Regions from separate parts of the Streptomyces sp. NPDC022552 genome, predicted to be linked through region 1. Evidence: riboswitches for the same ligand, from Rfam matches in the RefSeq annotation. Region 1 holds a riboswitch; each other region holds the start of a gene.
The links. Region 1 has a riboswitch for cobalamin ahead of ACZ3OF_RS09900 (ribonucleoside-diphosphate reductase subunit alpha). Riboswitches for the same ligand answer to the same signal wherever they lie in the genome.
Positions count from the first base shown of each region.

Region 1 (9,258 bases):
CTCATGCACGACATCGGGCAGCTCTCCCTCGTCGACCCCGTCCCGGAAGGCGCCACCGCCCTCCTCCCGGCCGAGGAGCAGCGCCGGATCGCGCTCCTGGGCGCCGCGGTCGTCCGCCAGACCGGCGTCCCCGCGGCCGTCGCCGTCGTCGTGGAGCGCCAGGCCGACCCGTACCGCGACCAGCCGCTGCCCGCCCGGATCGTCCGTACCGTCAACGCCTACGACGACCTCACAGGCGCCGACGCCGGGGCCGCCGGGTCGCTCGCCGCCCTCGAACGGCTCCGCTTCTCCACCGCCCGCGACCACCACCCCGAGGTCGTCGAATCCCTCGCCAGAGTCCTCGCACGAGGCGGTGTGACCGGGGGCGTCGCCCCCGTCCCTCCTGGGTAACCCATGGGTAATGAGCGCGCGTCCAACCGGGCATGGTTGGATGCGAACAAGAGGGTGAAGCGACCGGCAGGCGGGAATCGTGAGGATCTTCGGGAAGGTACGGCATCGGCCCTCCGCCTCGTGGCGGCAGGCCACCGACCGCGCGTTCACGCTGATCGGCGACGGCCGGTACGAGGACGCGGGCGCGCTCCTGACGCGCGCGGCGGACCTGGAGCCCTGGCTCTCGGAGTCCTGGTTCAACCTGGCGCTGCTGCACAAGTTCCGCCACGACTGGGAGCAGGCCCGGGCAGCCGGGCTGCGCGCCGTCGCGCTCCTCGACAAGGAGACCGGCGCCCCCGACTGGTGGAACGTCGGCATCGCCGCCACCGCGCTCCAGGACTGGCCGCTGGCCCGCCGCGCCTGGCAGGCGTACGGGCTGAAGGTGCCCGGGGCCTCCGCCGGGACCGGTGAGCCCGCCGGGATGGAGCTGGGCAGCGCCGCCGTCCGGCTCTCGCCGGAGGGCGAGGCCGAGGTCGTGTGGGGCCGCCGGCTGGACCCGGCCCGTATCGAGGTGCTCTCCATCCCGCTGCCGTCCTCCGGCCGCCGCTGGGGCGAGGTCGTCCTCCACGACGGCGTGCCCAACGGCGAGCGCACGACCAGCGCCGGCCCGTCCTACCCCGTCTTCGACGAGATCGAGCTCTGGGCGCCCTCACCCGTCCCCACCTGGGTGGTCCTCCTGGAGGCCGCCACCGAGGCCGACCGGGACGCCCTGGAGCAGCTCGCGGCCGACGCCGGATTCGCCGCGGAGGACTGGTCCTCGTCGGTCCGGCTGCTCTGCCGCGCCTGCTCGGAGTCGACCATGCCCAGCGCCGAGGGCGAGGGCGAGCACCTCGACCCGCACGACCACAGCGAGCCGGGCCACCCCGGCCCCCTCGGCCACCGCTCGCCCGGCGAGCTCTGGGTCCCCGAACGGGAGTGCGGGATCGCCGCGCCCGTGGGTCTGGTCCGCGGCCTGCTGGACGGCTGGGTGGCGGACAGTCCCGACAGCCGTGAGTGGCGGGATCTCGAAGAGGTCTGCTGAACCGCCCGGATCCTGCCCTTAGGCTGTACGGGACCATCGACTGGGGTTCTGAGGAAGGCGTGCGGCGGAATGGCGCAGCAGGAGACTGACGAGCAGATCAACGACGGTTTCGTCGTCGACACGGAGGACTGCGAGGCGCGCGAGCTCGCGTACCGCGAGCGCGGTACGGCACGCCCGATCACGGTCGTCGGCAACCCGGTGCTCCACCGGGAGTGCAAGGACGTCACGGAGTTCGACGACACGCTCGCGGCGCTGATCGACGACATGTTCGCCAGCCAGAAGGCCGCCGAGGGCGTGGGCCTGGCCGCGAACCAGATCGGCGTCGACCTGAAGGTCTTCGTCTACGACTGCCCCGACGACGAGGGCGTCCGTCACACCGGCGTCGTCGTCAACCCGGTGCTCCAGGACCTGCCGGCCGACCGCCGCAATCTGGACGACTCCAACGAGGGCTGCCTCTCGGTCCCGACCGCGTACGCCTCGCTGGCCCGCCCGGACTTCGCCGAGGTCCACGGCCAGGACGCCCAGGGCAACCCGATCAAGGTCCGGGGCACCGGCTACTTCGCGCGCTGCCTCCAGCACGAGACGGACCACCTGTACGGCTTCCTGTACATCGACAAGCTCTCCAAGCGCGACCGCAAGGACGCCCTCCGCCAGATGGAAGAGGGCACCCCGCGCTACGAGACGGTCCCGAACGACTGACCCCGGCGTACGGCGAAGGGCCCCGCTCCCCCCGGAGCGGGGCCCTTCGTCGCGTACACCCGGAACGCGTGGGGACTAGAAGTCCTCGTCCAGGTCCACCGAGCCCTCGACCGCCACCTGGTAGGCGGACGGGCGGCGCTCGAAGAAGTTCGTCAGCTCCTGGACTCCCTGGAGCTCCATGAACGCGAACGGGTTCTCGGAGCCGTACACCGGGGCGAAGCCCAGCCGCTGGAGGCGCTGGTCGGCGACGCACTGGAGGTACTCGCGCATCGACTCGGTGTTCATGCCCGGCAGTCCGTCGCCGCACAGGTCCCGGCCGAACTGCAGCTCCGCCTCGACGGCCTCCCTCAGCATGTCGGTGACCTGCTGCCGGAGCGCGTCGTCGAAGAGCTCCGGCTCCTCCTTGCGGACGGTGTCCACGACCTCGAAGGCGAAGTTCATGTGCATCGTCTCGTCGCGGAACACCCAGTTGGTGCCGGTCGCGAGGCCGTGCAGCAGACCGCGGGACCGGAACCAGTACACGTAGGCGAAGGCGCCGTAGAAGAACAGGCCCTCGATGCACGCGGCGAAGCAGATCAGGTTCAGCAGGAAGCGACGGCGGTCGGCCTGCGTCTCCAGGCGGTCGATCTTCTCGACCGAGTCCATCCACTTGAAGCAGAACTGCGCCTTCTCGCGGATGGAGGGGATGTTCTCCACCGCGTCGAAGGCCGCCGCGCGGTCCTCCGGGTCGGGCAGGTAGGTGTCGAGCAGCGTCAGATAGAACTGGACGTGCACGGCCTCCTCGAACAGCTGGCGCGAGAGGTACAGCCGCGCCTCGGGGGAGTTGATGTGCTTGTACAGCGTCAGCACGAGGTTGTTGGCGACGATCGAGTCACCGGTCGCGAAGAACGCGACCAGCCGGCCGATCATGTGCTGCTCACCCGGCGTCAGCTTGGCGAGGTCGGCGACGTCGGAGTGGAGGTCGACCTCCTCCACCGTCCAGGTGTTCTTGATCGCGTCCCGGTAGCGCTCGTAGAAGTCCGGGTAACGCATCGGACGCAGGGTCAGCTCGAAGCCCGGGTCCAGCAGGTTCTTCTGTTCGTTCGAGCTCATTACTGGCAGGCCTCGCAGGACTCGGGGTTTTCGAGGGAGCAGGCGACGGCCTCTTCGGGGGTCGCCTGTACGGGAATCGGGGCGCTGGCCTGGGCCGCGCGGGCGATCCGGGTCGCCGGACGGGAGCGCAGGTAGTACGTCGTCTTCAGGCCCTGCTTCCAGGCGTACGCGTACATCGACGACAGCTTGCCGATCGTCGGCGTCTCCAGGAACAGGTTCAGGGACTGCGACTGGTCCAGGAACGGCGTACGGGCCGCCGCCATGTCGATCAGACCGCGCTGCGGGATCTCCCACGCCGTCCGGTACAGCTCGCGCACCTCGGCCGGGACCCAGGTGAAGCCGGCCACCGAGCCGTTGGACTCGCGCAGCGCCTCACGGGTCTGCGCGTCCCACACGCCGAGCCTCTTCAGCTCCTGCACCAGGTACGAGTTGACCTGGAGGAACTCGCCCGAGAGCGTCTCGCGCTTGAACAGGTTGGAGACCTGCGGCTCGATGCACTCGTACACGCCCGCGATCGAGGCGATCGTCGCCGTCGGCGCGATGGCGAGCAGCAGGCTGTTGCGCATGCCGACCGCCGCGATCCGCTCGCGCAGGGCCGCCCAGCGCTCGGGCCAGTTCAGCTCCACCTCGTAGTGGTCGGGGTGCAGGACACCGCGGGCCGCGCGGGTCTTGTCCCAGGCCGGTACCGGCCCGTTGCGCTCCGCGAGGTCGGCGGACGCCTCGTACGCGGCGAGCATGATCCGCTCCGCGATACGGGTCGACAGCGCACGCGCCTCGGCGGAGTCGAAGGGCAGCTTCAGCTGGAAGAAGACGTCCTGGAGGCCCATCGCGCCCAGGCCCACCGGCCGCCAGCGGGCGTTGGAACGGCCCGCCTGCTCGGTCGGGTAGAAGTTGATGTCGACGACCCGGTCGAGGAAGGTGACGGCCGTACGGACGGTCGCGTCGAGCCGCTCCCAGTCGATGTCCGAACCGACGACGAAGGCGCCGAGGTTGACGGAGCCCAGGTTGCAGACGGCCGTCTCGCCGTCGTCCGTGACCTCCAGGATCTCCGTGCAGAGGTTGGAGGAGTGGACCGTGTGGCCCGGCTCCGCGGTCTGGTTGGCCGTGCGGTTCGAGGCGTCCTTGAAGGTCATCCAGCCGTTGCCGGTCTGGGCCAGGGTCCGCATCATCCGGCCGTACAGATCACGGGCCGGCATGGTCTTGCGGGCCAGGCCCTTCGCCTCGGCGGCCCGGTACGCGGCGTCGAACTCGTCGCCCCACAGGTCGACCAGCTCGGGCACGTCCGCCGGGGAGAAGAGCGACCACTCGGCGTCCGCGTTGACCCGGCGCATGAACTCGTCCGGGATCCAGTGGGCCAGGTTCAGGTTGTGCGTACGCCGGGCGTCCTCACCGGTGTTGTCGCGCAGCTCCAGGAACTCCTCGATGTCCGCGTGCCAGGTCTCCAGGTAGACCGCGGCCGCGCCCTTGCGCCGCCCGCCCTGGTTCACGGCCGCCACCGAGGCGTCCAGCGTCTTCAGGAACGGCACGATGCCGTTGGAGTGCCCGTTGGTGCCGCGGATCAGCGAACCGCGGGCGCGGATGCGGGAGTACGAGAGCCCGATGCCGCCCGCGTGCTTCGAGAGGCGCGCGACCTGGTGGTACCGGTCGTAGATGGAGTCCAGCTCGTCCAGCGGGGAGTCGAGGAGGTAGCAGGACGACATCTGCGGGTGGCGGGTGCCGGAGTTGAAGAGCGTGGGGGAGGAGGGCAGGTAGTCGAGCCGGCTCATCAGCCCGTACAGCGCGGCGACCTCGTCCAGAGCGCGCGTGGAGTCGTCCTCGGCGAGGCCGCAGGCGACGCGCAGCATGAAGTGCTGCGGGGTCTCGATCACCTGGCGGGTGATCGGGTGGCGCAGCAGATAGCGGGAGTAGAGGGTCCGCAGACCGAAGTAGCCGAAGCGGTCGTCCGCGGCCGCGTCGACGAGCGCGTCGAGCCGCTCGGCGTGCAGCTGGACGAACTCGGCCGTACGGTCGGCGATCAGGCCCTCACGGTGACCGACCGTGACGGAAGCGGAGAAGGTGACCGAGCCCTGCGAGGCCGCCTCGTCGGCGATCGTGATCGTGAGCAGCCGGGCGGCGAGCCGGGAGTACGCCGGGTCCTCGGCGATCAGACCCGCGGCCGCCTCCGTGGCCAGCTCGCGCAGCTCCGCCTCGTCCGAACCGGCGTTGCGGCCCCGCAGCGCGGCGGCGGCGACCTTGCCCGGGTCGGTGTCGGTGAGATCGGCGGTGAGGTCGGTCAGGGTCCGCAGAAGCACGGTCCCGGGTCCGTCGCTCTCGTTGCCGTCGCTCTCGATCGCTGCGGCCGGATCGGCGGGCGCGATGGTCACGTGGGGGCTCTCCTCGCTCGGCTCGGGGCCGGCGGAGGGAGGCGGGCGGCGGCCGCACCCGTGGACAGGGGAGGCCGCGCCACGGCCCACTCCGCGAGGCCCGGACGTCTGTGGCACCCGGAACGGACGGACCGGGCGCGCTGTCCACAGGTCTTCGGACTCGGCCCGCGCGCACAAGCACGCAGAAACCACACCGTTGCGGGACAGTTCCGGATTTCCACCGGATTCCCCTGCGAGGACAGCGAGCATGAGCATACATGTGGGGGGCGCCCCTCGAAGCACCCCCCACATGTTGTGTCGTTGGCGAGTCAGAGCTCCAGGGCATAGGTGAGCAGCGGGTCCAAGTCGGGCACGGGTCTCCAGTCCCGGCCGGGCGTACGGACGAAGCCCATGCGCTCGTAGATCCGGTGCGCCGAGGCCATCCCGGGCTGCGTGGAGAGCACCACGCGACGGCATCCCCCGCTCTCCCGCGCCCGCTCCACACAGGCCCGTACGAGCGCCTCGCCGACCCCCCGGCCCCGCGCGTCCTTCGCCACGGCGAGCATCCGGAACTCGGCCTCGCCCTCGCCCGCGATGTCGGCCCACTCCTCGCCGCCCCGGGCGAAGGTCACCCCGCCGAGCACGACGCCCGCGCGGTCCACCGCCACCAGGACCTCCGACTCCGCGACCCGCCGGGTCACGTCCCGCAGCAGATGGAGGTAGTCGTCGTCCTCGCCGAAGTCGAGGTGTCCGTCGTCGAGATAGGCGCGCGCGGTGATGTCACCGAGGGCTTCGTGCTCCTCGGGCCGTACCGCCCTGATGGTGAGGTCCATGAGCGCAGTCTGCCTCGGGGGCACGGCGAAGGGCCCGGGATTTCCTCTCGGAGATCCCGGGCCCTCGCGCGTACCGGAACGGTCAGTGACCGGCGCCGACCTTCGGCAGCGGCTTGACGCCCGCGTCGCCCGCGTCCGCCGTGTAGTCCGACGGGGAGGTCTCGTCCACGCCGTCCGGCGCCTTGACGGCCCTCAGGACGAAGGTCAGGACGACGGTGACGATCACGTTGATCACGAAGGCGGTGAGGCCGATGTAGCCGATCTCGCCGATGCCCGGGATCTCGGCGGACGAGCCGCCGAAGTGCTTCTGCGTCGGGCTGGCCACGCCGTACGCCGCCGCCGTGCCGTAGACCATGCCGACGGCCCAGCCGGCGAGCAGCGCCCAGCGGTGGAACCAGCGGGTGAACAGACCGCCGACCAGCGCCGGGAGGGTCTGCAGGATCCAGATGCCGCCGAGCAGCTGGAAGTTGATCGCGACCGTCTTGTCCATGGTGAGGACGAAGGCGAGCGCGCCGACCTTGACCAGCAGCGACACCAGCTTGGACACCTTGGTCTCCTGCTCCGGCGTGGCGTCCGGCTTCAGGAAGTCCTTGTAGATGTTGCGGGTGAAGAGGTTGGCGGCGGCGATCGACATGATCGCGGCCGGCACCAGGGCGCCGATGCCGATGGCGGCGAAGGCCACACCCGCGAACCAGTCCGGGAACATGTTCTCGAAGAGCTGCGGGATCGCGAGCTGGCCGTTGGAGACCTTGACCCCGGCGGCGATCGCCATGAAGCCGAGCAGCGCCAGCAGGCCCAGCATCAGCGAGTAGAGCGGCAGGATCGTGGTGTTGCGGCGGATCACGTCACGGCTGCGCGAGGAGAGCGTCGCCGTGATCGAGTGCGGGTACATGAAGAGCGCGAGCGCCGAGCCGAGCGCGAGCGTCGCGTAGCCCCACTGGCCCATCTCGCCGGGCACCAGCGCGCCGCGCGGCTTCTCGGTCGCCGGGTTGATCGTCGCGTACGCCTCGCCGGCCTTGGCGAAGATCTCGTCGAAGCCGCCCAGCTTGATCGGGATGTAGATGATCGCCACCGCGATGACGATGTAGATCAGGGTGTCCTTCACGAAGGCGATGAGCGCGGGGGCGCGCAGACCCGAGGAGTAGGTGTACGCCGCGAGGACGCCGAAGGCGATGAGTAGCGGCAGGTCCTTGATGAACCAGTGCGTGGTCTCGCCGCCGCCCACGCCCATCACGTCCAGGACGGCCTGGATGCCGACCAGCTGGAGCGCGATGTACGGCATGGTCGCGAGGATGCCGGTGACGGCGACCGCGAGCGACAGGCCCTTGGAGCCGAAGCGGCCGCGGACGAAGTCCGAGGTGGTGACGTATCCGTGCTTGTGCGACACCGACCAGAGGCGGGGCAGGAAGGTGAAGATCAGCGGGTAGACCAGGATCGTGTACGGCACGGCGAAGAAGCCGGCCGCGCCCGCCGCGTAGATCGCCGCGGGGACGGCGACGAAGGTGTACGCGGTGTACAGGTCGCCGCCGAGCAGGAACCAGGTCACCCAGGTGCCGAACGAGCGGCCGCCGAGACCCCATTCGTCGAGGCTGTTCTCGTTCTCGGCTCTGCGCCACCGCGAGGCGAGGAAGCCCATGACCGTGACGGCCAGGAAGAAGAAGATGAAGACGGCGAGTGCGACGCCGTTCACGCCGTCCTTCACTTCGACGCACCTTCCTTGCGGGCGCGCTGGTCACGCTGCCACAGCTTGTAAGCGATCATGGTCAGCGCGGTCGAGATGACCACCCAGGCCATCTGGTACCAGTAGAAGAACGGGATGCCGACGAAGGTCGGTTCGACCTTCGCGTACGAGCTCACCCACAACATCGCCACGAACGGCGCGATCAGACAGAGCGCCACCACCACGCGGACCGGTGTGACGACCGGTTGTTTCCCTTGTGTCACTTCAGACATACGGCGACTCCGTCCCCTCGCTGAACACCATGGATCGCATGGATCACCTGCGTAATGCGCGTGAAATCTAGGGGACTGTTTCGTTCCATGGAACCCCCGTCCGAATAACGGACGGGTGTCGATCTCCGCGGCCCGGCGGACACGACAATGCCCCGACACTCCTCACGGATGTGCCGGGGCATCGGTTCACGCCGAAACGGCGTGCTCCGCTCAGCCGTTGGGGCGCTGGAGCCTGGCCACGAACTTGTACCGGTCGCCGCGGTACACCGAGCGCACCCACTCGACCGGCTCGCCCTGGGCGTCCAGCGAGTGGCGGGAGAGCATCAGCATCGGCAGGCCCACGTCCGTACCGAGCAGGCCCGCCTCGCGCGGGGTCGCCAGCGAGGTCTCGATGGTCTCCTCGGCCTCGGCGAGGTGCACGTCGTACACCTCGGCCAGTGCCGTGTAGAGCGAGGTGTACTTCACCAGGGAACGGCGCAGCGCCGGGAAGCGCTTGGCCGAGAGGTGCGTGGTCTCGATCGCCATCGGCTCACCGCTCGCCAGCCGCAGCCGCTCGATCCGCAGCACGCGCCCGCCGGGCGAGATGTCGAGCAGCCCGGCGAGGGTGTCGTCGGCCGTCACGTACCCGATGTCCAGGAGCTGCGAGGTGGGCTCGAGGCCCTGCGCCCGCATGTCCTCGGTGTACGAGGTGAGCTGGAGCGCCTGCGAGACCTTGGGCTTGGCGACGAACGTGCCCTTGCCCTGGATCCGTTCGAGCCGGCCCTCGACGACCAGCTCCTGCAGGGCCTGGCGCACGGTGGTGCGCGAGGTGTCGAACTCCGCGGCGAGTGTGCGCTCCGGCGGGACGGGAGTGCCGGGCGGCAGGGTCTCCGTCATGTCGAGCAAATGC
Region 1 covers NZ_JBVHGJ010000003.1:28,766-38,023, reverse strand. Annotated here, with positions in the region: gene ACZ3OF_RS09920 (HD-GYP domain-containing protein) at 1-390, shown strand, start outside; gene ACZ3OF_RS09915 (tetratricopeptide repeat protein) at 470-1,450, shown strand; gene def (peptide deformylase) at 1,520-2,149, shown strand; gene ACZ3OF_RS09905 (ribonucleotide-diphosphate reductase subunit beta) at 2,225-3,241, opposite strand; gene ACZ3OF_RS09900 (ribonucleoside-diphosphate reductase subunit alpha) at 3,241-5,604, opposite strand; cobalamin riboswitch at 5,733-5,859, opposite strand; gene ACZ3OF_RS09895 (GNAT family N-acetyltransferase) at 5,913-6,416, opposite strand; gene mctP (monocarboxylate uptake permease MctP) at 6,499-8,118, opposite strand; gene ACZ3OF_RS09885 (DUF3311 domain-containing protein) at 8,115-8,369, opposite strand; gene ACZ3OF_RS09880 (GntR family transcriptional regulator) at 8,580-9,258, opposite strand, start outside.

Region 2 (9,258 bases), on a different contig from region 1:
CGCAGCCGGTCCGGTTCGCTCTCCCGGCGGCTGGGCGGGAAGTCCCGTACCTCGATCGCCAGGTACTCGTCCAACTGCCGCCGGTGCAGATCGAGATGGCGCCGCAGCTCCTCCCGCATGCCCGGCGCGCCGACGACCGCCGCCGCCCGCATCCGCAGCAGGAGGGCGGAGCGCATCGGTTTGGGATCCTCGCTGCGGGCGACCCACTCGGCCAACTCGGCGCGCCCCTCGGGCAGTACCTCGTACTCCTTCTTCTGTCCCCGCGCCGGCACCGGAGCGGGCAGGGCACGGATGTGCCCCGCCTGCTCCAGCTTGCCCAGCTCGCGATAGATCTGCTGGTGCGTGGCCGACCAGAAGTAGCCGATCGACCGGTCGAAGCGGCGCGTCAGCTCGAGGCCGGAGGACGGCTTCTCGAGCAGCGCCGTGAGGATCGCGTGCGGGAGGGACATGCACGCATCCTAGGTTCGGGGCACCGGGACGATCACAGGGTGGCCGCCAGCCGTGTGCCCTGGTCGATGGCGCGCTTGGCGTCCAGCTCCGCGGCCACGTCGGCGCCGCCGATGAGGTGCGCCGTGCGGCCCGCCGCGATCAGCTCCTCGTACAGACCGCGGCGCGGCTCCTGGCCGGTGCAGAGGACGACGGTGTCGACGGGGACCGTCTGCGGCTCGCCGTCGACGGTGATGTGCAGGCCGTCGTCGTCGATCCGCTCGTACGTCGCGCCCGCGACCATGGTGACCCCGCGGTGCTTCATCTCGGCGCGGTGGATCCAGCCGGTGGTCTTGCCGAGGCCCGCGCCGACCTTGGTGGTCTTGCGCTGGAGGAGATGCACCTGGCGCGGCGGCCGCGGCCGCTCGGGCGCGCGCAGACCGCCGCGCGTCTCGTACGAGGTGTCCACGCCCCACTGCTTGAAGTACGTCTCGGGGTCCTGGCTCGCGCCCTCGCCGCCGTCGGTGAGGAACTCCGCGACGTCGAAGCCGATGCCGCCCGCGCCGACGATCGCGACGCGCTCGCCGACCGGAGCGCCGTCGCGCAGGACGTCCAGGTAGCTGACGACGCTCGGGTGGTCGACGCCCTCGATCTCCGGGGTGCGCGGGGTGACTCCGGTGGCGACGACGACCTCGTCGAAACCGTCCAGGTCACCGGCCGTGACCGGGGTGTTGAGCCGGACCTCGACACCGCGCTCGGCGAGCTGGGTGCGGAAGTACCGCAGCGTCTCGTCGAACTCCTCCTTGCCCGGAACCCGCTTGGCGATGTTCAGCTGGCCGCCGATCTCGCCCGCCGCGTCGAACAGGGTGACGGAGTGGCCGCGTTCGGCTGCCGAGACGGAGAACGCGAGTCCGGCCGGGCCCGCGCCGACGACGGCGAGCCGCTTGGCGAGCCGGGTGGGGGAGAGGACGAGTTCGGTCTCGTGGCAGGCGCGCGGGTTCACCAGGCAGGAGGTGATCTTCAGGCTGAAGGTGTGGTCCAGGCACGCCTGGTTGCAGCCGATGCAGGTGTTGATCGTGTCGGCGCGGTCCGCGGCGGCCTTGGCCACGAACTCCGGGTCGGCGAGGAAGGGGCGGGCCATGGAGACGATGTCGGCGCGGCCCTCGGCGAGGATCTGCTCGGCGACCTCGGGGGTGTTGATGCGGTTGCTGGTGACGAGGGGGATGCTCACCGAGCCCATCAGCTTCTTGGTGACCCAGGTGTACGCGCCGCGCGGGACGGAGGTCGCGATGGTGGGGATGCGGGCCTCGTGCCAGCCGATGCCGGTGTTGATGATCGTCGCGCCGGCGGCCTCGATCTCCTTCGCGAGGGAGACGACCTCCTCCAGCGTCGAACCGCCCGGGACCAGGTCCAGCATCGAGAGGCGGTAGATGACGATGAAGTCCTCGCCGACCCGCTCGCGGATCCGGCGGACGATCTCCAGCGGGAAGCGGACCCGGTTCTCGTAGCTGCCGCCCCAGCGGTCGGTGCGGTGGTTGGTGGCCGCCGCGATGAACTCGTTGATGAGGTAGCCCTCGGAGCCCATGACCTCGACGCCGTCGTACCCGGCGGCCTTGGCCAGCTCGGCGCAGCGGGCGTAGTCCTCGACGGTCTGCTCGACCTCGGCGTCGGTCAGCTCGTTCGGTACGAAGGGGCTGATCGGCGCCTGGATCGCGCTGGGTGCGACGAGCGCGGGGTGGTAGGCGTACCGGCCGAAGTGGAGGATCTGCATCGCGATGCGCCCGCCCTCGCCGTGCACGGCGTCGGTGATGAGCTTGTGCTCGGCCACCTCGTCCTCGGTGCTGAGCTTGGCGCCGCCGTCCCAGGGGCGACCGGCCTCGTTGGGCGCGATACCGCCGGTCACGATGAGTCCGACCCCGCCGCGGGCGCGCTCGGCGTAGAAGGCGGCCATGCGCTCGAAGCCGTTCTCGGTCTCTTCGAGGCCGACGTGCATGGAACCCATGAGCACCCGGTTGGGCAGGGTGGTGAACCCGAGGTCGAGCGGGCTCAGCAGGTGCGGGTAGGGGGTCGAGCTCATGGGGCGCCTCCTCGCGCAGTGTCGTCATGACTGTTGTAGACGAGCCGAGGACCCTTGTGCAACAAGTTGCATAAGGGTGGGGGAGTGATCTGCGCGACGTTGCGACGCGCCACGGCCCCCGGCGGGGGTCCGCCGGGGGCCGTGGTGGGCGCGGGAATCACCGCGGCCGCATCAGGGTGTCGTGACCCAGCTGTCCAGGTCCTCCGCGGTGCGCGGGCCCTCCGCGTCCGGGGCGAGCAGGCCGTGCGTGCGCAGCAGCCGCGTCACGGCCATGCCCCAGGGGCGGCGCAGCCGCGCCGCCGCGAGCAGCGCGTCGTCGGCGAGCAGCTCCTCGATGGGGCCCGTCCGCAGCCCCGCCGGGGACAGGACGGCGGCCTCGTCCGCCCAGCGCAGCGCCAGGTCGACGTCGTGGGTCGCCATGACGACCGTCGTGCCCGACTCCCGCAGCCGGCCGAGCACCTCCAGGAGCCGCTCCTGTCCGTGCGGGTCGAGCCCGGCCGTGGGCTCGTCCATGATGAGGACCCGGGGACGCATCGCCACGGCACCCGCGATCGCGGCCCGCTTCCGCTGTCCGTACGAGAGCAGATGCGTCGGCCGGTCCTCCAGCGCGACGATGTCCAGCGCCTCCAGCGCCTCGCGGACCCGGAGCCGTACCTCCTCCTCCGGCAGCCCCAGATTCATGGGGCCGAACGACACGTCCTGCCCCACCGACGCGGCGAAGAGCTGGTCGTCCGGGTCCTGGACGACCAGCTGCACCGTCGTACGCAGCCGGGTCAGCCCCTTCCGGTCGTACGACACGTCCTCGCCGTCCAGCCGGAGCGCGCCGCTCCCGCAGCGCAGGCCCCCGCTCAGCAGCCGCAGCATCGTCGTCTTGCCGCCGCCGTTGCGGCCGAGGAGCGCCATCGCACGGCCCTCCGGCACGGCGAAGTCGATGCCGTCCAGGACGACGGGCCCGTCCTCGTACGCGAACGTGGCCTTCACCAGTTCCACGACAGGTGGCGCAGGACTCACGGCAGGGACCTTTCCAGTACGAGAGTGAGGGCGACGAGACCGGCGAGCAGGCCGACCGTCGACGCGAGGAAGCGGCCCGAGACCGCGGCCTCCGGCACCAGGACCCGCAGCGTCCCGTCGTAACCCCGACCGGCCAGGCCCGTCTGCAGCCGCTGCGCCCGGTCGAAGGCGCGGACGAACGCCGTGGCGCCCAGCCCGGCCAGTGAACGCCAGGTCGCCGCGCGCGTGGTCAGCCCCAGCCGGGCCGCCTGCGCCTGTCGGATCTTGGATATCGCGTCCAGAAGAAGAAAACTGATCCGGTACATCACCAGGGCGACGTCCACCACGGGCGCCGGAACCCCGGCCCGCACCAGCCGGGGCAGTACATCGGAGACGGGTGTCGTGAAGGCGAACAGCAGCACGCCCAGCGACGCCGACGAGGTCCGCAGCAACAACTCGCCCGCGTGGACGGGACCGTCGTGCGCGAACGCCACCAGGCCTCGGTCCCCGCCCACCTCGAAGAGCAGCGGGATCGCCCCCGTCACACAGAAGCCCAACGGGATGCGGAAGGCGCGCCACAGCTGACGCCCCGGCACCCCCGCCGGCCCGAGGAGGACGGCCAGGGTGGCCGCCGCGACCAGGACGGCACCGGGCCACGGCGGCAGGCACACCGCGCAGAGCGTCAAGCCGAAGCCGAGCACGGCTTTCTCGCACGGGTGACGGCGGCGCCAGCGACTGCTGTGCGCCGCCGCGTCGATCGGCAGCACCGGCGCCTACTCGCCGACGGACGCCGACCGCAGCGCCTTCGCATCGGCGCGGGCCTCGCCCTGCTTGCGGCCCTTGTGCAGACCGAAGTAGTAGGCGAGTACTCCGGCGCCGATGGCGGCCTGCAGGGCGAAGAGCGCCGACTCGATCTCACCGGAAGCGGGCTCGTACAGCGGGGAGAACCACGGCTCGTAGTCGGGGTCGATCTCCGTGATCGCCGTCTCGGCCTCGGCGTCGGCGCCGGTGAACGGCTCCTCCTTGTGGTCGCCGAGCCCCAGGACGAGCGGGAGCACGGCGAGCGCCGCGACGACGAGCAGCAGCAGCGTGTTGATCTTCGCGTTCCGGCTCATCAGGCGCTCGCCTCCGCGTTCTCGTTCTTCTTCCGGGACGGGAGCAGGACTCCGAGGCGCGTCAGGTCCGCCTTGCTGGACTGCGTGAGCAGCCGCATGACGAGGACCGTCAGCAGACCCTCACTGACGGCGAGCGGAAGCTGCGTGACGGCGAAGATCCCGCCGAACTTGGCCAGCGCGCCCAGCACACCACTGCCCGGGTCCGGGAAGGCCAGCGCGAGCTGGACACTGGTCACGCAGTACGTCGACAGGTCGGCGACGAACGCCCCGAAGAACACGCTCACCATGAGCGGAACGTCGAAGCGGCGCAGCAGCCAGTACGTACCGAAACCGGCCCACGGCCCGACGATCGCCATCGAGAAGACGTTGGCGCCGAGCGTGGTGAGCCCGCCGTGGGCGAGCAGCAGCGCCTGGAACAGCAGCGTGATCGTGCCCAGGACCGCCATCACGGGCGGGCGGAACAGGATGGCGCCCAGTCCCGTACCGGTCGGGTGCGAGCAACTGCCCGTCACCGACGGAATCTTCAGGGCGGACAGAACGAACGTGAACGCACCGGAGGCACCGAGCAGCAGGGTGGACTCGGGGTTGGCCTTGACCTCACGGGTCAGGGCGCGGACACCGTGGACGACAAAGGGTGCGGACGCGACGCCCCAGGCGGCCGCGTGCACAGGGGGCAGATACCCCTCGGCTATATGCATGGTTGGGAGACCCTCTCCAGCACCTCGTGGATGGACAACGCACCCTGGCCGGTCTCCTGGCTGACGGGTCATGCCGCCGCGGCTCCGCCTTCCCACACCGCCGCGGTCTCCCGCGGCGGTCCAGTGGCTTCCCCGGAGGGATGGAGCCGGACTTCCCGATCACAGTGGCGAGGGCCGCACCGGTACTGCACCGGTTTCCCGTACACCAAGGCGCTGTGACATTAGTGGGTTGACCAGGTACATCACAACACGGGTGCTGCCGGGGACGGTGTGTGACGGATCTCCCGCGCGCCCCACGCACCCCTGTCGGCCCCCTGCGCGCGCCTCCCGCGCCCCGCCTCACACCTTGCGGTACGTGTACGCCTCCGAGGCCGCCGCCACCACCGCGTCCAGGTCCCCTCCGGCGCTCGCCGTGACGAGGGCGGCGACGGCGCCCTCGACGAACGGGGCGTCAACGAGGCGCGAGCCTTCCGGCAGCTCGTCCTCCTCGGCGAGGAGCGCCTTGACGGTCAGGACGGCGCTGCCGAGGTCGACGAGGAGGGCCACTCCGGCGCCCCCGTCCACCGACTTCGCCGCCTCGACGATCCGCTCGGAGCTCGTGCCGAGACCCCCGTCGGGGGTGCCCCCGGCCGCGGCGACGGGAGCGGTCGGCCCGCCGCCCGCGAGGCCCCGGGCCAGCGCGGCGACACCGTCGGCCACGGCCGCGCTGTGCGAGACCAGCACGATGCCCACCGTGCCCACGATGCCCACCTGACCGGTCACGCGGCAGCCACCTCCGCGAGGGCGGCGATCAGCAGGGCCGACGAGGTGGCCCCGGGATCCTGATGCCCGATGGAACGTTCGCCCAGATAGCTCGCCCTGCCCTTGCGCGCCTGGAGGGGTACGGTCGCGAGGGCGCCGCGCTCGGCCGCGTCCCGGGCGGCGGCGAAGGAGTCGCCGAGCGCCTCGGCCGCCGGAACGAGCGCGTCCAGCATGGTCTTGTCCCCGACCTGGGCACCGCCGAGCTGCCCGACGGCGGCGACCCCGGCGGCCAGGGCCACGGCCAGGTCCTCCCGCGTCACCGAAGGGGCATCCCCGAGCGCCTTGCCGGTCCGCCGCAGCAGCGTCCCGTACAGCGGTCCGGACGCGCCCCCGACCGTGGAGATCAACTGCCGCCCCGCGGCGACGAGTACGGCCCCCGGCGTCTCCGGCGGCTCCTTCTCCAGCACGTCCGCCACCGCGGCGAACCCGCGCTTCAGGTTGGCCCCGTGGTCCGCGTCGCCGATCGCCGAGTCGAGCTCGGTGAGACGCTCGGCCTCACGGTCGACGGCGGCCGCGGCCGTGGTCAGCCAACGATGGACGAACACGGCGTCGCACGCGCTCACTTCGGGCATGCCCTCTCACCGGCCCCAGCGCAGCGCGGGCGTCTGCACGGGCGCGTCCCAGAGCCGCAGCAGCTCCTCGTCGGCCTCGCAGAGCGTCACCGAACAGCCGGCCATGTCGAGCGAGGTCACATAGTTGCCGACCAGCGTACGGGCGACCGGCACCCCGCGCTCGGTCAGCACGCGCTGCACCTCGGCGTTGAACCCGTACAGTTCGAGCAGCGGCGTCGCGCCCATCCCGTTCACGAGGGCGAGGACCGGTCCGGACGGCCGCAGGTCCTCCAGTACGGCCTCGACGGCGACGTCCGCGATCTCCCCCGAGGTCATCATGGGCCGCCGCTCGCGCCCCGGCTCCCCGTGGATACCGATGCCCAACTCCAGCTCCCCCTCCGGGAGTTCGAAGGTGGGGCTGCCCTTCGCCGGCGTGGTGCAGGCGCTCAGCGCCACACCGAAACTCCGCGACCGCTCGTTCACCCGGCGCGCGAGGGCCTCCACCCGCTCCAGCGGCGCGCCCCCCTCGGCGGCCGCCCCGGCGATCTTCTCCACGAAGAGCGTCGCCCCGGTCCCGCGCCGACCGGCGGTGTACAGACTGTCCGTCACCGCCACGTCGTCGTCGACGAGCACCTTGGCGATCTGGATGCCCTCGTCCTCCGCGAGCTCGGCGGCCATCTCGAAGTTGAGCACGTCACCGGTGTAGTTCTTGACGACGAACAGCACCCCCGCCCCGCTGTCGACCGCGGCGGCGGCCCGCACCATCTGGTCGGGCACGGGCGACGTGAACACCTCCCCGGGGCACGCGGCCGCCAGCATCCCGGGCCCGACGAACCCCCCGTGCAAAGGCTCGTGCCCGGACCCGCCCCCGGAGACCAGCCCCACCTTCCCGGCGACGGGCGCGTCGCGCCGCAGGACGACACGGTTCTCGACATCGACGGTGAGCTCGGGGTGCGCGGCGGCCATCCCGCGCAGCGCATCGGCGACGACGGTCTCCGGGACGTTGATCAGCATCCTCATGGGTACCTCCTGGGGAGATGGCAGGCGAGCCATTCGGTTCTGCGTGGTACTGAATGCTGACATTCCTGGTGGCGACCCAGGTCCGGATCGCGTGAACGAGTTCTGCGGATGCCCGGCATGGCGCAATTGTCGCCGCGAGTTCGCGGGAGCGCACCGGTGCGCTGCGCCATCGCCCGGGAGCGTGAGCGCCGGTACCGCTCGCGGGTGACATCGCCTCCCCCGAGGTCCGGCCCCAGGCGCCGATGCGGAGCGGCTCCCCGGTCCGCAGCCCGGCGAGATGCCGCCGCGGTTCGCCGGCCGCGGCGGCCGGTGTCTTCGGACCCGACCAGAACGCCCGGGTCACGTGCTGATTCAGGCCATCAGGACCGAGTCGTCCTCGGGACGCGCGCCGGGAAGGCGGTGCCGGGCCGCGATCAGCGCCGCGTCCGCGTCACGCGTGCCGGTGGAGACACACAGTGTGTACGCGACGTCGTCAAGGCGGCGCCGTACCTCGGCGGTGCCGTTCTCCGCGTGCAGCACCTTCAACGTCTCGTACTGCTCGATCAGGTTGCTCAACACCGCGGGATGGGCCATCAGCACAGTGCAACTCCCTTCGCCGTCCGGGCGTCGTCCGCCCGCTGGGATCGGCGCGTACCCCTTGTCCCGGGTTGTATGCAGGTCACGCGCGGCGCTCGCAAGCCCCGGCTCGTGGCGTCGCCGGTGCGACACTGGAGGAGTGACGGAACTCGGACGGCAGGCGGAACAGCGCTTGGAGCGCGCGATCCTGGAGCTGCTGGAGAGGCGTGGTCCGACATCGTCGATCTGCCCCTCCGACGCCGCGCGAGCCGTGTACACGGGGGACGACGACGGATGGCGCGCGCTCATGGAGCCGACCCGCCGCGTGGCCCGGCGGCTGGCCGCGGCCGGCGAAGTGGACATCACCCAGGGCGGACGTCCCGTCGATCCGGCTGACCTCCGAGGTCCTGTCCGCATCAGCCGCGCAGGCTGACACAGGCTCTCCATTCGACCGAACGCCCCGCCGTATGCCGGCGACGCGTCCCTCTTCGGACACTCGACGTCCTCGTCACCGTGGGGCGGGATCATGCCGATTTTTCGCCACCTGACCGGCTCAGCAGGACCTAGAGTGTGCGCGTGACCGAGGAGAACCCCGAACTCATCGCGGGCCGGTACCAGCTGGTCGAGCGCATCGGCCAGGGCGGTATGGGCCGGGTCTGGCGTGGCCTGGACCGGCAACTCTTCGGGCGCGAGGTCGCCATCAAGGAGATCCTCTTCCCGCCGGGCCTGGAGGAGGGGGATCGCGCCGCGCTGCTCAGGCGGTTCACCGGCGAGGCACGCGCGGCGGTCACCCTCAGCCACCCCGGTGTCATCACCGTTCACGACGTGGTGGAGCACCACGGCGCCCCCGTCATCGTCATGGAGCTGATCCGCGGGCAGTCCCTGGCCGCTGCCATCAGCGACCGGGGCCGGCTCTCCGTACGGCGGGTGGCCGAGATCGGCGCCGCCATGCTCGACGCGCTGGCCGAGGCGCACCGAGCGAGGATCGTCCACCGGGACATCAAGCCGGACAACGTGCTGCTGAC
Region 2 covers NZ_JBVHGJ010000004.1:26,677-35,934, reverse strand. Annotated here, with positions in the region: gene ACZ3OF_RS13245 (PadR family transcriptional regulator) at 1-449, opposite strand, end outside; gene ACZ3OF_RS13240 (NADPH-dependent 2,4-dienoyl-CoA reductase) at 482-2,503, opposite strand; gene ACZ3OF_RS13235 (ATP-binding cassette domain-containing protein) at 2,675-3,514, opposite strand; gene cbiQ (cobalt ECF transporter T component CbiQ) at 3,511-4,260, opposite strand; gene ACZ3OF_RS13225 (energy-coupling factor ABC transporter substrate-binding protein) at 4,267-4,608, opposite strand; gene ACZ3OF_RS13220 (energy-coupling factor ABC transporter permease) at 4,608-5,306, opposite strand; cobalamin riboswitch at 5,336-5,531, opposite strand; gene dhaM (dihydroxyacetone kinase phosphoryl donor subunit DhaM) at 5,646-6,068, opposite strand; gene dhaL (dihydroxyacetone kinase subunit DhaL) at 6,065-6,679, opposite strand; gene dhaK (dihydroxyacetone kinase subunit DhaK) at 6,686-7,678, opposite strand; gene ACZ3OF_RS13200 (DUF5133 domain-containing protein) at 8,030-8,257, opposite strand; gene ACZ3OF_RS13195 (DUF3253 domain-containing protein) at 8,394-8,666, shown strand; gene ACZ3OF_RS13190 (bifunctional serine/threonine-protein kinase/ABC transporter substrate-binding protein) at 8,810-9,258, shown strand, end outside.
Region 2: another riboswitch for cobalamin. It lies ahead of ACZ3OF_RS13220 (energy-coupling factor ABC transporter permease); the one in region 1 lies ahead of ACZ3OF_RS09900 (ribonucleoside-diphosphate reductase subunit alpha).

Region 3 (9,258 bases), on a different contig from region 1:
CGGGCGGCGAGGTCGGCCAGGACCAGGGCGAGCGCGCCGCCGAGCGCGGCGACCGGCAGGAGGCGGCGGTGCGGCGCGCCGACGGCCATCCGGGCGGCGTGCGGGACCATCAGGCCGACGAAGCCGACGGCTCCGCTGACGGAGACCATGACGGCGGTGACGAGGGAGGCCAGGACGAAGACGGCGGCGCGGAAGCGGGCGGTGTCGAGGCCGAGGACGGTCGCGCCCTCCTCGCCGACGAGGAGCAGGTCGAGGGGGCGGGCGAGGATGAGCAGGGCGGCGACGCCGAGGACGAGGACGGCGGCGGGCAGGGCGAGCACGTCCCAGCGGGCGCTGCCGAGGCCGCCGAGGGACCAGAACATCGCCTCCTGGAAGTGTTCGGGGCGGCCCGCGAGGACGAGGAGCAGGGTGGTCAGCGCGGCGAGGATGTACGAGACGGCGACACCGGCGAGGACGAGCCGGGAGCCGGTCATCGTGGAGCCGTGGCGGGCGAGCGTGTAGACGAGGACCAGGGCGAGCAGGGCGCCGGCGAAGGCTCCCGCGGGCATGGCGACGGTGGTCGTGATCCCGCCGCCGATGCCGAGGACCAGGACGAGGACGGCACCGGTGGACGCGCCGGAGGAGATCCCGAGGAGGAAGGGGTCGGCGAGCCGGTTGCGGACCAGGGCCTGGAGGACGGCGCCGACGACGGCGAGCCCGGCGCCGACGATCGCGCCGAGGAGCACGCGCGGGAGCCGGACGTCGAACACGATCGTGCGGTACGGGGAGGGGGCGGCGCGTCCGGTGAGGATCTCGACGACGTCGCCCACGGGGATCCGCACGGACCCGAGGGCGACCCCGGCGACGACGGCGACCGCGAGGGCGACGACGAGTCCGCCGAGAACGAGCAGGTACCGCCCGGACCCGGCCCGCCCGCCGGCCGTCGTGGCGACCGGGGCTGGAACCGCCGGAGCCGGAACCGCCGGGGCCGGGTCCCCGGGAGCCGGACCGGGCGCGGCCGCTCTCTTCGGTGTCGCGCCCGGTTCCGCTCCGGTGTCCGGGAGCGGGGTGGCCGTCATCGGGTCGGGTGGAGCTGGGTCGCGAGCTTCTCGATCGCCGCCGGGACGCGGACGCCGAGGACCGCGTCGGAGAGCGGCAGCACGGCGAAGCGGCGGTTCTTGACCGCCGGGACGTCCTTGAGGGCCGGGTCCTCCAGGAGGCGCTTCTTCTTCTGTTCCACGGTCGTGGAGCCGTAGTCGTAGATGACGATCACGTCCGGCTTGCGGGCGACGACCTGCTCCCACGTCGCGTCGCCGAAGGGCTTGTCGAGGTCGGCGAAGACGTTCCGTCCCCCCGCCCGGGTGATGAGCTCGTTGCCGATGCCCTTGCCTCCGGCGGTGAACGCCGTCTTGTCGCCGCTGTCGTAGACGAAGACCGAGACGGGGGCGACCCCGTCCACCTTCTTCTCGGTCGCCGCGACCGTCTTCCTCGCCTCGGCCGTCCAGCGTGTGCCGCGGTCGGGGACGCCGAAGGTCCGGGCCACCTCGTCGACCTCCCGGTAGAGGTCGGCGAGGGAGGAGGAGCCGGAGGGGCAGTACTCCATGTTGAGGCGGCTGTCGACCCCCGCGGCCTTCAGGTCGTCCCGGCTCCGTCCGGCCTTGGCGTCGAAGGCGCTGGAGTAACCGCCGTAGACGAAGTCGGGGTTCGCGGCGAGCAGGGCCTCCTTGGAGGGGTACTCCTTCGCGAGCACCGGCACCGCGTCGTACGCCTTCTTGTACGCGGGGAGGATCCGGTCGTCGAGGTAGGCCGTGCCGACGAGGGACTTCTCCAGGCCGAGGGCGAGCATGACCTCGGTGACGTGCTGGTTCATGGTGACGGCCCGCTGCGGCGGGGCCTGGTACGTCGTCTTCACACCGCAGTTGGCGACGGTGTACGGGAACCCCGGTGCGGCCTTGGCGGCGGGGGCGCCCTTCTCCGCGGGTGCCGCGCAGGCGGCGAGCAGCGGGACGAGGGCGGCGGCGGGCAGCAGGGTACGGCGGCGCCAGGTCATGGCGGACGAGCCTCCTCCGGGGATTTCCACGTCCCCAGTCGGTGGTGAGAGGCGGCAGGTCAGTTCCTGGCTTCCGGCCCCGGAGGGGCCGGACACAGTGGCGGGACCGTGCCGGATTCGCACCGGCTTCCTGGGTCCTGCCGCCCTGATGGTCGCGTCAGTGTCTCAGACGTCGTACTCCTCGACGACCTTCACGTCCTCCTCGGTCACGACGCCCTCGACGATCGTGTAGGAGCGGAACTGGAAGGGGCCCGCGCCGTCGGTGTCGGCGGTGGAGACCAGGACGTAGTGCGCGCCGGGCTCGTTGGCGTACGAGATGTCGGTACGGGACGGGTAGGCCTCGGTGGCGGTGTGCGAGTGGTAGATGATCACGGGCTCCTCGTCCCGGTCGTCCATCTCGCGGTAGAGCTTCAGGAGGTCGGCGGAGTCGAACTCGTAGAACGTGGGCGAGCGCGCGGCGTTCAGCATCGGGATGAACCGCTCCGGGCGGCCGCTGCCGACAGGACCCGCGACCACGCCGCAGGCCTCGTCGGGGTGGTCCGCGCGGGAGTGCTCCACGATCTGGTCGTACAGGGCCCGGGTGATGGTCAGCATGTCGGACAGGATAAGCAAAGGGGCCGTCCCGTACCGAGGAGTGGTACGGGACGGCCCGAATGCTGGACAGACCGGGTTACGAGCGCTTGGCGAAGGCCGCGCCCTCCGGGTTGCGGGACTTCAGGACCAGGTAGGCGACCGCGAGGACGAGGCCCCACAGCGGCGCGCAGTAGAGCGAGATCCGCGCGTCCTTGTCGATGCCCATCAGCACGATGACCATGCCGATGAAGGCGAGGGCGAAGAGGCTGCACCAGATGCCGCCCGGCGCCTTGAAGGACGACTGGGGCAGCTCGCCGCGGTCGGCCTTGAGGCGGAAGCGGACCTGGCAGACCAGGATCATGATCCAGGCCCACATGCCGGAGATGGTGGCGAAGGAGACGACGTAGTTGAACGCGTCGCCGGGCCACTGGTAGTTGATCCAGACGCCGACCATCATCAGCCCGGCGGAGAAGGACGTGCCGACCAGCGGCAGACCGTTCTTGGTGAGCTTGGTGAAGAACTTCGGGCCCTGGCCGTTGAGCGCGAGGTCGCGCAGCATGCGGCCGGTGGAGTACATGCCCGAGTTGCAGGAGGAGAGCGCGGCCGTCAGGACGACGAAGTTCACGATCGCGGCGCCGACGCCGAGGCCCATCTTCTCGAAGGCCGCGACGAACGGGGAGACGCCCGGCTGGAAGTGGGTCCACGGGACGACCGACAGGATCATGATCAGCGCGCCGACGTAGAAGACGGCGATACGCCACGGCACGGTGTTGATGGCCTTGGGCAGGACGGTCTTCGGGTCCTTGGACTCGCCCGCCGTGACGCCGACCAGCTCGACGGCGAGGAAGGCGAACATGACCATCTGCAGGGTCATCAGGGTGGAGCCGATGCCCTTGGGGAAGAAGCCGCCCTCGGACCAGAGCAGGGTCATCGAGGCGGTGTCACCGGCGTCGGAGAAGCCGATGGTGAGGATGCCGGCACAGATGAGGATCATGCCGACGATCGCGGTGACCTTGACCATCGAGAACCAGAACTCGAGCTCGCCGAAGAGCTTGACGGAGATCAGGTTCGCGAGGAACAGGACGACCGTGAAGATCAGGGCGAAGACCCATTGCGGCTGATCGAGGATGCCGTCGGTGTTCTTGGTCCAGTACTGCATGTACTCGGACGCGGCGGTCACTTCGGTGATGCCGGTGACGACCCAGAAGAGCCAGTACGTCCAGCCGGTCACGAAGCCCGCGAAGGGGCCGATGAACTCCCGTGCGTACTCCGAGAAGGAGCCGGACACGGGCCGGTACATGAGGAGCTCGCCGAGCGCCCGCATGATGAAGAAGATGACGAGGCCCGCGATGGCGTACGCGAGGATCAGGCTGGGCCCCGCCTTGGAGATGCCCTTGCCCGCGCCCAGGAAGAGGCCCGTGCCGATGGCGCCGCCGATCGCGATCATCTGGATCTGGCGGGCGCCGAGTGCCCGGTGATAACCCTCGCCGTCGGCGGAGTCCGCGGCCTCACTGCCGTCGTGCTGCTTGTCGACCTGCACTGAGGTCATGGTGGTGCGCCTTTCTCCATGCTGTTCCGCGCCGACTGCGTCTGGCTGCGGATCAGGTCCTGATCCCCCCGGATATGGATGGAGTGCTACCGGCGGTCAGCCGGTCAAAGCGCCCCCGGGAACAGGGGTGGCGTCCCCGGGTGGTCGTGAAGATTTATCACGGGGGAAACAGTGATCGAGGAGGGCAAATGTGGCGCAGACCACATGAAAAAGGGGGTAAAAGCCACTCAAGAGGACCAGTAAGAACAGTTTGGTGACGTATTCGTTATCCGGATTTGAGTGTCCGCTGAGCGAACGACGCCCTACCGGCCGGTATCGGGCCGCGGGACATCACTCCCCGGACATCAGCGTCTCGACGAGTGACTCCTGAAGGGCGCCCAGCCAGAGGTACGCCATCACCATCGGCTTGCGCGGGTCGGAGTCGGGCAGCCGGTACAGCTCCCCGCTCTCGTCCTCGTCAGTGACCTCAAGACGGGTCCCGATGGTCAGCCGCAGGTCGTTGAGCGCGCCGAGCCAGGCCCGGGACTCGTCGGCGGTGAGCTTGAGGACCACCTCGTCGTCGCCGGTCGCACTGAGCCCGTCGAGGCTGCGGATCACCGCGAGGGCGTCCTGGCGCTTGCGGGCGCGCAGGTCGTTCTCGGTGTAGCGGCGGAAGTCGGCGGCGGCCGCGCGCAGCTCCTCGTCCTCGTCCCCGTACGCGTCGGGGAAGAGTCGTTTGAGTGCGGGGTCGCTGGGGGCCTCGCTCGGGCCCTCGGCAAAGAGCGCGGCGAGGGGGTCCTCGCCCTCCACGGGCTCGTCACCCGGGCCGATCAGCTCCACGAGCTGGACGGCGAGGGAGCGCAGGATGGAGATCTCGACCTCGTCGAGCGCGACGGCGGCGCCACCGCCGGGCAGGGCCTCGAACCGTCCGGCCATCAGCCGCGGTCCTGGGTGAGGGTCGCCCACAGCCCGTAGCCGTGCATCGCCTGCACGTCCCGCTCCATCTCCTCGCGCGTCCCACTGGAGACCACCGCGCGGCCCTTGTTGTGCACGTCGAGCATCAGCTTGTGCGCCTTGTCCTTGGAGTAACCGAAGTACGCCTGGAAGACGTAGGTCACATAGCTCATCAGATTGACCGGATCGTTGTGGACGAGAGTCACCCACGGCACGTCGGGCTCGACGACGGCGAAGGTCTCTTCAGCCGATTCCGTGCGTTCGATCTCAATAGGCGCGACGCTCACTTACCCCATGCTGCCACCTCGGGAGGGGCGTCGCACAAACGGGTCAGCCCGCGCGCCGAGAAATCGTCAGAGTGACGATTTCTGCGATAGCATCGCTGACATGAACGCTGCGGACCTTGGGCTGCCGGTGGACGTGCCGTCGACCGCGCTCTTCACCGATCAGTACGAGCTGACCATGCTGCAGGCGGCCCTCAGGGCCGGCACCGCCGACCGGCGCTCCGTCTTCGAGGTCTTCACCCGTCGTCTGCCCGAGGGGCGGCGCTACGGCGTGGTAGCCGGTGTCGGACGCGTCCTGGACGCCGTCGAGAACTTCCGCTTCGACGGCGGTGTCATCGGCTTCCTGCGCGAGCAGGGCATCGTCGACGAGCCGACGCTCCGGTGGCTGGGCAACTACCGCTTCTCGGGCGACATCTGGGGCTACCCCGAGGGCGAGATGTACTTCCCCGGCTCCCCCATCCTGCGGGTCGAGGGCTCCTTCGCCGAGTGCGTGCTCCTGGAGACCGTGATCCTGTCGATCCTCAACCACGACTCGGCCATCGCGGCGGCGGCCTCCCGGATGTCGGGCGCGGCCGGCGGGCGGCGCCTGATCGAGATGGGTGCCCGGCGCACCCACGAGCTGGCGGCCGTCGCCTCGGCGCGGGCGGCCTACGTCGGCGGCTTCGACTCCACCTCGGACCTCGCGGCCGGGTTCCGCTACGGCATCCCGACCGTCGGCACCTCCGCGCACGCCTTCACGCTGCTGCACGACAGCGAGCGGGACGCGTTCCGGGCCCAGGTGGAGACGCTGGGCCGCGGTACGACGCTGCTCGTCGACACCTACGACGTGGCCGAGGCCGTCCGTACCGCCGTCGAGGTGGCCGGTCCGGAGCTCGGAGCCGTACGGATCGACTCCGGGGACCTGCTGCTCGTGGCGCACCGGGTCCGGGCGCAGCTCGACGAGCTGGGCGCGACGAACACCAAGATCGTGGTCACCTCGGACCTGGACGAGTACGCCATCGCCTCGCTGGCGGCGGCGCCGGTCGACGCCTACGGGGTGGGCACGCAGCTGGTCACCGGCAGCGGCCACCCGACCTGCTCGATGGTCTACAAGCTGGTCGCCCGGGCCCAGTCGGCGGACCCCAAGGCTCCGCTGACGGCGGTGGCGAAGAAGTCGGTCGGTGGCAAGGCCTCCGTCGGCGGCCGCAAGTGGGCGGCGCGGAGGACGGACGCGGAGGGCGTGGCGGAGGCGGAGGTGGTCGGCACCGGCCCGGTGCCCACCGAGCTCGCCGACCGTCAGCTGCTCGTGGAGCTGGTCAAGGGGGGCGACGTCGTGGGCCGGGAGCCGCTGGAGGCGGCGAGGGCACGGCACATCGCGGCGCGGGCCGGGCTGCCGATGTCGGCCATCCAGCTCTCGCGGGGCGAGCCGGTGCTGCCGACGGAATACGTGTAACACCGTGCCCGGGTCCGTGTAACACCCTGCGAGGCCCCCTCCCGAAGGGAGGGGGAAGTCTCTAGGCTCGATGCCATTCCCCGTTTCGACCCCCTCCGTTCCCTCCGCCGGCCCACCGAAGGACACCCGCCATGCACCGCGCATTGATCGTCGTGGACGTTCAGAACGACTTCTGCGAGGGCGGCAGCCTCGCGGTGGCGGGGGGAGCGGACGTCGCCGCCGCCATCACCGACCTGGTCGGCGAGGCGGCGGGCGCCGCGTACCAGCACGTGGTGGCCACCCGCGACCACCATGTCGCCCCGGGGGACCACTTCTCCGCCACGCCCGACTACGTGACCTCCTGGCCGGTGCACTGCGTCGCCGGCACGGAGGGCGTGGGCTTCCACCCGAACTTCGCGCCCGCGGTCGCCTCCGGGGCGATCGACGCGGTCTTCGACAAGGGGGCGTACGAGGCGGCGTACAGCGGCTTCGAGGGGCGCGACGAGAACGGCGTCACGCTCGCCGAGTGGCTGCGGTCGCACGACGTGACCGAGGTCGACGTGGTGGGCATCGCCACGGACCACTGCGTACGGGCGACGGCGCTGGACTCGGCGCGCGAGGGCTTCCGTACGCAGGTCCTCCTGGACCTCACGGCGGGCGTCGCGAAGGAGACGACCGAGCGGGCCCTGGAGGAGCTGCGCGGCGCCGGGGTCGAGCTCACGGGCAAGCCCGTGGTCTAGGCGCGCGCCCCAGGGTCCGCGCGCCCCGCCCCGGGGTCCGCGCGCCCCGTGACAGGGACGCGCGCCCCGTGGTCCGGACGCGCGCCCCGTGGTCCGGGCCCCGGGGTCCGTGGTCCGGGTCCCGGGGTCCGTCGCCTAGGAGGCCGTGGGCAGGGTCCGTATGGAGTGCCACAGCTCCTGGGTCGCGCTGGTCGTGGAGCGCCACAGGAGGCCGTCCGGGTGGTGCAGGACGGCGGTGATCTCGTCGGGGGTCGGGGGTTCCGCGTTGCCGCGGAGGTAGACCGCCCTCAGGCCCAGGTTCCGCAGCCGGGTCAGGGCGCGGGCGCGGTTGGCCGCGTGGACCAGGAAGCGGACCGTGGCCCCGTCGCCGGCCGGGCTCGGGAGCCCTATCGCGACGACGACGCTCCCGCCTGGCAACTTGCAGAAACCTCCACCGGGCATGCCGGAACCACTCCCCCTGTGAGCTTGCTGTCAATAAGAACTGGTCAGAGGCACCTAAACACGATCGGCCGCCGCCCGCTAGAGGGCGACGGCCGATCATGCTTTGACCTGCGACGATGCAGTTACTTCTGCGACGGACCCACCTGGACGGTGATCGTCTGGCCGTCCTTCGGCTCCTTGACGACCGCGATCTTGGTGTTGGTGTCAGTTACCTGGACACCGGCGCGCTCGGTCTGGGTGTACCAGTACGTGCCCCGCCGGTCGTCGAAGACCGGGACGCCGGGCTGCGACTTCACCCACGCCGGCACGCCCGCCTTGTGCAGCCGGATCGCGTCGGTGCGGTAGGTGCCGAACGTCGAGTCGTACGCCTGGACGCGGTTGCGCATCAGGGTGCCGTCGGCGTTCTTCAGCGGCGTCGGGTGCGCGTCGATCGGAAGGATCAGACCCTGGCCGGGGTGGACGGCCGTGTTGTTGTCCTTCTGCGACGTGTCCCACTGCCAGATGAGCAGACCGTTCTGGTACGGGTAGTGCTCGACCCAGCTGGCCTTGTCGCCCGTGAACCCGAAGTTGTACGGGCCGACCTTGAGGGTCGCGTCGTACGAGACGTACTGGCGGTTCTCCGCGAGGTAGTACTGCTCGTACTCCTTCGTGAAGCCCTTGCCGATCCGCGAGAAGCCCTTCGCCGTCCAGCCGTTGTCGCCGTTCTCGACGTTGTCCGAGAAGACGGTGGCACCGTCGGCGGTCAGCGTGATGGCGTCGGCCGCGAAGCCCTTGCCGCCGGCGCCGCCGTCCGTCTGGTAGCGGAAGCGGAGGTCGAACTTCTTGCCCGCGTAGGCGTCGAGCGGGAAGGCGAGCGACTTGTACGCGCCGGAGACGTCGGTCAGCGCCGGGGCGCCGCTCGCGTCGCGCGGCAGCGGCTTGCCGTCCACCGTGCCGTCCAGGGCGGTCCAGTTGGCGCCGCCGTCCGTGGACACCTCGGTGTAGAGGTAGTCGTAGTCCAGCTCGATGTCGTACCAGCCCTTGAGCTCCAGGCCGGCCTTCGACTTGCCGGTCAGGTCGACGGAGCGGGTCAGGGTGTTCTTGAGGTCGTCACCCATGTCGCTCCACCACTGCGTGGCACCCTCGGCGGGCGCGACGACATCGGTGGTGACCTTCTTCTTCGGCAGCTCGACGACGAGCGCCTGGGGGTTCTTGGTGTTGTACTCGGCCACGCCCAGCTTGTGGGTGGACTTCGTACCGCGCTGCTCGTTGGTCACCTTGGTGTAGTTGAGCCAGCCGAGCTGCAGCTTGTCCCAGGC
Region 3 covers NZ_JBVHGJ010000011.1:181,833-191,090, forward strand. Annotated here, with positions in the region: gene ACZ3OF_RS26500 (FecCD family ABC transporter permease) at 1-1,058, opposite strand, end outside; gene ACZ3OF_RS26505 (ABC transporter substrate-binding protein) at 1,055-2,029, opposite strand; adenosylcobalamin (AdoCbl) riboswitch at 2,038-2,187, opposite strand; gene ACZ3OF_RS26510 (M67 family metallopeptidase) at 2,195-2,623, opposite strand; gene ACZ3OF_RS26515 (amino acid permease) at 2,700-4,151, opposite strand; gene ACZ3OF_RS26520 (DUF2017 domain-containing protein) at 4,482-5,066, opposite strand; gene clpS (ATP-dependent Clp protease adapter ClpS) at 5,066-5,371, opposite strand; gene ACZ3OF_RS26530 (nicotinate phosphoribosyltransferase) at 5,472-6,800, shown strand; gene ACZ3OF_RS26535 (isochorismatase family protein) at 6,932-7,519, shown strand; gene ACZ3OF_RS26540 (hypothetical protein) at 7,655-7,960, opposite strand; gene ACZ3OF_RS26545 (immune inhibitor A domain-containing protein) at 8,083-9,258, opposite strand, start outside.
Region 3: another riboswitch for cobalamin. It lies ahead of ACZ3OF_RS26505 (ABC transporter substrate-binding protein); the one in region 1 lies ahead of ACZ3OF_RS09900 (ribonucleoside-diphosphate reductase subunit alpha).